Regions from separate parts of the Paenibacillus sp. V4I7 genome, predicted to be linked through region 1. Evidence: riboswitches for the same ligand, from Rfam matches in the RefSeq annotation. Region 1 holds a riboswitch; each other region holds the start of a gene.
What was found. A riboswitch is a leader RNA that binds a small molecule or an ion and turns the genes downstream of it on or off. The one in region 1 is predicted to bind cyclic di-GMP.

Region 1 (2,268 bases):
ATGATCTGCTCCAATATGGCATTGCCCAGCATCTTGATTCCTGAGCCTTCCGAACCTGCTTGCGTTTCAAGCAAGGTGACAACGGATTGACTGGAAATCTCGACGGTTACCATCGACTTCAGGTCAACTTTCACAAATGTCCCTACTAATTGAACGACATCATTCACAGTCGTTCCTTGCACGGAAATGGATTGGAAGCCTTCGTTTCCTTGCTCTTGTTCTAATTTCGCACCCGATTTTATAATGGTATGACTTATACTCGTAGAGCCTTTAGCAAAAACTCTGACTCTGCTGAAGTCCTTTTGAACCACCATCTGATTGAGGGTCGAATCTTGAATTTCAATGCTGTTTTCTCCGCCCCCATTCACAATCGTTCTTCCTTTTACTGTCACGTGATCAAGGAACACTTCCCCCTCCCCTATCCCCGCTGCCAAGATGAGGTCGCCTTTGATCACAGCATTTTTTATAGTGACACCGCCGCTGTTGACTGTCATATTTCCTTCAACATCAGCTTTTGGAGTATAAGTTCCAGGCTCATGGATCAGCTGCCCTACGGCATTATCTAGCATCACTACGGCTTCTGCTCTTGTAATGGATTTCTGAGGACGGAAGCTCTGATCAGGATACCCTTTAAGATAACCCTCCGAGGCGACTGCTTTTATATAAGGCTTGCTCCAGTCAGACATTTGCTGCTCATCGTGAAACGTTCGCGTATCGCTCTTTGGTAACACATCTTCTAATTGCATAAGTGGATAGATGATTTTGGCAGCCTGTTCTCTGCTAATCGGTTGATCTGGACGGAAGGTGCCGTCATCGAACCCAGAAATATAGCCGGCATATTTTGCTTTGGCTACATCGTTATAGAACCAATTCTCCTGAGAAACATCTTTGAAGGTTTGGTCATCCTTATGGAGATACTCAAACGCCTTGTTGACAAGCGATATGAATTCCGCCCTGGTAATGACTTTATCGGGTTGAAAGGTTTGATCGGCATAGCCCGAAATCAATCCATTACCGATCCATTCGTTTATGGCATCCTCTGCCCAATATCCATTAATGTCACGTAAGGATGGTTGGTTTTCTGCTTGCGCTAAACCTGAGAAAGATACGAATTGAACGGTCAAAAACATAACGATAAATGCAACTTTTCCTATTAACCTCGCCAACATACAATCTTCCTCTCTTTTACTTTGATATAAAGGCAATAAAAAAGCCACTCCAAAAGGAATGTAGGTAGCCCGTACAAGGAAGTGCCCTTGCTTAGACCCGTGGCTTTGCGTCTCCGCCTTTCGGACGGATTTGCCTTTGTTCATTATTGCTTGGTACTTAGGTAGATTTACTTTACTACTAGTCATTTAGACTCATCACGTCAAACTTACTGCCCCTGGACAATTACCTTACCATTCCTATCATAGTAAGTGCCTTTACCCATCTTTCCTTCTACGAAATCTCCTTCGAAGTTTATCCTATAAACCTCACACGCACTCGCTCCTTCTCAATCTCCATGTTAAATAACACAAAAAACCAAGCTCAATAGAGCAACCCGGCTATCATCCCATGAGTTGTGACTCATGGCTTAGACCCGTGGCTTTGCGTCTCCACCTTTCGATGGATTTGCCTTTGTTCATTATCGCTTGGTTATTAGGTATTTTTACTCATTATAACTAGTCTTTTAGAACTGACTGTTTTCCATATTAATCCACATTATTTCATAATTCAACACTTTTCTACAAAAAAGAGGAAATACCTACGCAAAGTGTGTGCTTTCACACAAAAAAGGCCAACCGGATATTCCGGTTGACCCTAAGCCCTATTAAATTGCCTATCGATTTAAACATTCTCTTTGTCTAGTAAATAGACTTTCACATTCTTCTTTACGCCGAATTCTTGTGCTTCACTTAAATCATTCATGAATACATCAATTCTCGAACCGCGAATAGCAGAACCAATATCCTCCGCTTTGCGAATGCCGATGCCATCAATGAACACTGTAGATCCTAAAGGGATTACAGCAGGATCCACGGCGATCGTGCGTCCTTCTTTTGCTTTTAGACCACTAAATGTGATGCCGTACATGGGATGGGAGGCCTTTTTACCTGTTGATTCAACACCAGCCGTATAAGCTGTGAGGGTTGTGTTCAATACTTTTTTGATGATTTTCTTTTGACCATTAGGTAAACCAATCTCTGCATCACCCATCGGAATCGTTAAACTTTGACCAATCGTTAACTGGTTCGGATTTTGAATATCGTTAGAGCTAATAAGGGC
Region 2 (2,268 bases), 4.8 Mb from region 1:
ATGTTCGATGAAACCATAACACGTGAGGAAGTTATTGAGGCATGCCGGATGGTTGGGGCAGACATTCTCATTTCACGAATGAAGGATGGTTATGAGTCCCGCATATCCGAGAGGGGAAGCGGGCTTTCCGCAGGAGAGAGACAGCTGATCTCGTTCGCGCGAATTATCGTATTCCAGCCGAAAGTACTGATTTTAGATGAAGCTACAGCGAATTTGGATTCACAAACGGAGCAGTTGATTCAATCCGCGCTGCAGGTCGTAGCCGAGGGAAGAACGACACTTGTTATCGCACATCGCATCTCAACCATTATGCATGCCAACCGCATCATTGTAATGAGCCAGGGGAAAATTGTTGAAGAAGGGAACCATGCTCAATTACTTGCGCTTCGTGGCTATTACGAGCAATTATATCTGCATTCACAGGGGAATATGGATGCGAAGCAAACGATTTCATAGCAGGCATGCACGGCAACTTAGGTGTGAAAATAAGCTTTGTCCGACTCCTTGTTAGGAAATCGTGACGAAGCTTTTCTCATTTTATATGCGTGACAAAAGTCCTAGAAAGACTCTAAAAGTTTCTATCGTTGTATTGCGTAAATGGATTGGTATATCTGTCTTGAGAGAGAGTTTTGATCCTATTTTACCTTTGGTTAGGGAAAATGTTAAAAAAGCAATATAGTTACAATATACTAACTTTACAAACAATACTGGAAAATTGTGTTGTTTTATTTATATTACTATACTATGCTAATGTATAAAATTGTAAAGTTTTGTTGTCGATTATTGTCGAAGATGGGAATTTTCACCTACAACTTTATAATGGCAAACCTATTGAAAAATAGGGACGCAAAGCTAGAGGGACTACTGGCGGAGCAATCCACGAAAGACGCAAGCTCAATCACCGAGCTCGTTTCTAGTACCCAAAATGACAGCATTCTTGTCATGGAGAGCATTGTTCAAGGAAATTAAGCAGTTGAACAAGGTCAAAGCTGGATTAACGATACGTATGAAAGTTTTAAAGTTATTTTTAATGGAATTTCTGTTTTCTCCAATCGGACAGACCACTTGATCCATACATTAGAGAGAGCGGAAAGATCCTTTGAGACTATTTCTAACGCCATGCAGAAAATCTCTGGAATTACTGAGGAACAATCTGCAGGCTACGAGGAAGTGGCGGCGGCGGCTCAAGAGCAAAGTGCTTCCATTCAGGAAATAACCTCAGCGATTCGCCAACTATCTGATATGGCTGTTGTACTGCAAAGTTCTGTTCAAAAGTTTAAGAATACAGATTGAATATAACGGCTTTCTTCATTCGATACTTGCCAGCCTAGTGCTGGCTTTTTTGTTATTTTAATGTCTTGTCATCTATAGGCTAATGATCTGGTACTAGGAATAGATAGTACTTCTCAAACTGAACATCTCTAGTACAATAAGAAGTAAGCGAGAGGAGGAATATCATCATGAAATCTAAATTTGTTACGATTCAACTAGGCTATATATTGGGAGCTAGTGCTCTACTAACCGCCATTGTATATTTTTTTGCTACGAATTGGGAGAAATTAAACCGCTGGGAGAAATTCATTCCTGTCTTTGTGCTCATTATGGGCTTTTACGGCTTATCAGTATGGCTTTCTCGCCAAAATGGCAGGCAGTTTCTAAGTAAACTTAGCCTGTTTGCGAGCTGTATATCCTTCGGTGTAGGTGTTGGACTCATTGGGCAAACCTACAATTCTCATGCTGACAGTTACAGCTTGTTCGCCGTATGGTTCATTCCGGCATTTTTACTTGCCCTATTAACTAGATGGCAGCCCTACTATGCACTGGCCTATATTTTGGGCCATCTCGCTTATGGGATTTATTTCTTTGGACGTTGGGGAGGGAGTTCAGATGCGGAAATCATCCAAATTGCCATCTGGCTCGGAATCGCCATTGCGAATGGCATCTTGTATGTTCTGACCGAGCAGGGGCGTTTGCAATCGTCTTTTCTCAAATGGATCTCTTTTCAAGTTGGGATGGCTGTTTTAGTCGTGGCTTCCAATTCACAAGAGTACGAAAAGTACGGTGTCTTTATGAACTTACCTCTCGTCCTAGTACTTGCGATAGCGATTTACTATACACACAAGACGAGGAACAAAGCTTATCTATTGTTTGCGGGTTTGTGGGTATCGATCTCGGTGACCGTCAAATATATCGAGCTTATTATCCAGCATTATAACGAGTTGTTTTTCATTGCCAGCTTGTTGTTTATTATCTTGTTCATCTTTGCGA
Region 3 (2,268 bases), 550 kb from region 1:
AATGTGTGCCAAAAATTTATTTCCAAGCCCTTCACCTTTGCTCGCGCCCTTTACCAAACCGGCAATATCAACGAATTCAAAGGCTGTCGGGACAATGCTCTTAGGCACAACGATCTCTACCAGCTTCTGCAATCTCTCGTCTGGTACTTCAACTACCCCAACATTCGGATCGATCGTACAAAACGGATAATTCGCAGATTCTGCCCCCGCCTGTGTAATTGCATTAAACAATGTCGATTTTCCTACGTTCGGTAGACCGACGATACCTGCTTTCAAAGCCATTGTAGTTACAACTCCTTAATTTTCGAAAATCATCCTTCTTATTATATAGCACTTGGAACGCAAAAAAAAGCCTGAAGGCTATTGATTCGCCGCAGACTTTTTTTCCGTTGCTCTTTTAAATTGCGCTTCCCGCTTCTGTACGAAGTAAGTTTCGATCTGATTCGTAAGGATAAAACCCCTTAAGGCATTGGTTTTCTCCTGTGGAATGTCGATATAACTTGCCCCGTAGTAGAAACCATTTTCAACCTTTTCTTTTCTTACAATTTCCATCGAACAAGGCATCGTAAAGCCCAAATCCAGTTCAACTTCGAGCTGTGAATGCTTTTGAACGATCTTATCAATCATAGAATTATCATTCATGGTAAATCCTAAGCCATTAATGGATATATTTTTAATTGAAATGCCAAGTGGATTTTCAAATTGATGTTTATTTCTTTTATTCATATCCTGAAGTCCGAATAAGAGACCTGTATGTTTCACATCCACACGTGGAAACTCCCGTTTTTCTGCGAATTTTTTACGATTTTCTGGTGGATTAATGACAATGACGGAGCCGAATTCTTTGGCAACAACGGTTGTATTCATCACAAACAAGCCGGATTTGGTATAAACCGTCATTTTCGCTTTATCCCCAAGTTGAAAGACATCGTATTCCGGTAATTCCACCTCAATAATGTCTCCAAGTGCATAGGTTAGTACGCCAGTGGCTACGAAATCGTCCTTTCCCAACATAGCCTTACTATCGATTAGAACATCAGCGTCATATCCCTCCTTGCTTCCGTAATATTTCATAACGTTATACCCGTTGGCCATTATAATTAATACCTCTCCTTTTACTCAAGTTATTCCCTATATAAAAATAAACTGCCCCTTTATGTAGGAGCAGCCTATTACCTTAATCAAGAAAGCATCGATTTTCGGTAACCAGGCTGCCATAGTTCCAAAGAACCGTAGACCCTCAGCTTTGCGTCCTTGCTTTTCAACAAGTTTGCCATTTTCGAACCTTGCTATTTATTTCTACCTATTCTCGCTCTATATGGTCTAAAAGACCTACTAATATCTATCATTATACCTAGCACAGTTGCTATTATCAACAAAATTCCTTGCATAGCTGTTCTTTTTGTTGTATGTAATGTAGAAAGATTAAATATCCACAGCTTTTCAAGTTATCCACAAACCTATCCACAGGTTGTTAACAACGGAATGAATGTTCGATTGTTATGCACATGTGGATAAAAATATATTAGCGAGGTGTCCCCCTGTGGATGAACATATCCCCTGGATGAAAGAAGCGATTCAAGAGGCTCTCAAAGCCGAAGCCATCCTAGAAGTACCGATTGGAGCGGTCGTGGTCCATCAAGGTCAAATCATTGGCCGAGGCTACAATTTGCGTGAAACAACCCTAGATCCTCTCGCTCATGCCGAAATGATCGCCATTAAACAAGCGAGCGAACATCTGCAAGCCTGGCGGCTTTTGGATTGCCAGCTCTACGTCACCCTAGAGCCTTGTCCGATGTGTGCGGGTGCGATTGTCCAATCGCGGATTCCTCAGGTTATCTACGGAACCATTGATCCGAAGGCTGGCTGCGCCGGAACGCTCATGAATTTGCTGCAGGAGGACCGGTTCAATCACCGTGTCGATGTCGTTAGTGGCGTCTTGCAAGAAGAGTGTTCGACGATGCTGACCCAATTTTTCCGTAAATTACGCGGTAAAGCTTAGAAGTTCCTGCATCTAATTCTGCGTCGCCGCTGCCAACTCAGCCAGTTTATTTATCGTACGCAAAATGACGGAAGGTGAAACACCTACGGCTTTGCTGATCTTCTGCTCGATACGCTGGCGCAGCGGTTCCTCCTCCTCCTACGACACAAACAAGACATTACCGGTTTGCAAATACGTTTGCACCTGAGCAAGTCCCGCTGCATCCAGTGTCTTTTTCAATCCGCCATCTTGATTTTGTTCTTTCCTCTACGTTAATAATTAAAGGA

Region 2: another riboswitch for cyclic di-GMP. It lies ahead of QFZ80_RS09440 (hypothetical protein); the one in region 1 lies ahead of QFZ80_RS31140 (S-layer homology domain-containing protein).
Region 3: another riboswitch for cyclic di-GMP. It lies ahead of QFZ80_RS33720 (PilZ domain-containing protein); the one in region 1 lies ahead of QFZ80_RS31140 (S-layer homology domain-containing protein).

Annotation. Positions count from the first base shown of each region.
Region 1 is NZ_JAUSZD010000002.1:6,656,861-6,659,128, forward strand. Features, by position in the region: gene QFZ80_RS31140 (S-layer homology domain-containing protein) at 1-1,169, opposite strand, end outside; cyclic di-GMP riboswitch class I at 1,230-1,314, opposite strand; cyclic di-GMP riboswitch class I at 1,535-1,629, opposite strand; gene QFZ80_RS31145 (3D domain-containing protein) at 1,831-2,268, opposite strand, start outside.
Region 2 is NZ_JAUSZD010000002.1:1,845,444-1,847,711, forward strand. Features, by position in the region: gene QFZ80_RS09435 (ABC transporter ATP-binding protein) at 1-456, shown strand, start outside; cyclic di-GMP riboswitch class I at 812-906, shown strand; gene QFZ80_RS09440 (hypothetical protein) at 1,066-1,293, shown strand; gene QFZ80_RS09445 (GDYXXLXY domain-containing protein) at 1,461-2,268, shown strand, end outside.
Region 3 is NZ_JAUSZD010000002.1:7,208,427-7,210,694, forward strand. Features, by position in the region: gene ychF (redox-regulated ATPase YchF) at 1-282, opposite strand, end outside; gene QFZ80_RS33720 (PilZ domain-containing protein) at 361-1,095, opposite strand; cyclic di-GMP riboswitch class I at 1,199-1,285, opposite strand; gene tadA (tRNA adenosine(34) deaminase TadA) at 1,565-2,002, shown strand; gene QFZ80_RS39230 (DUF1697 domain-containing protein) at 2,141-2,221, opposite strand.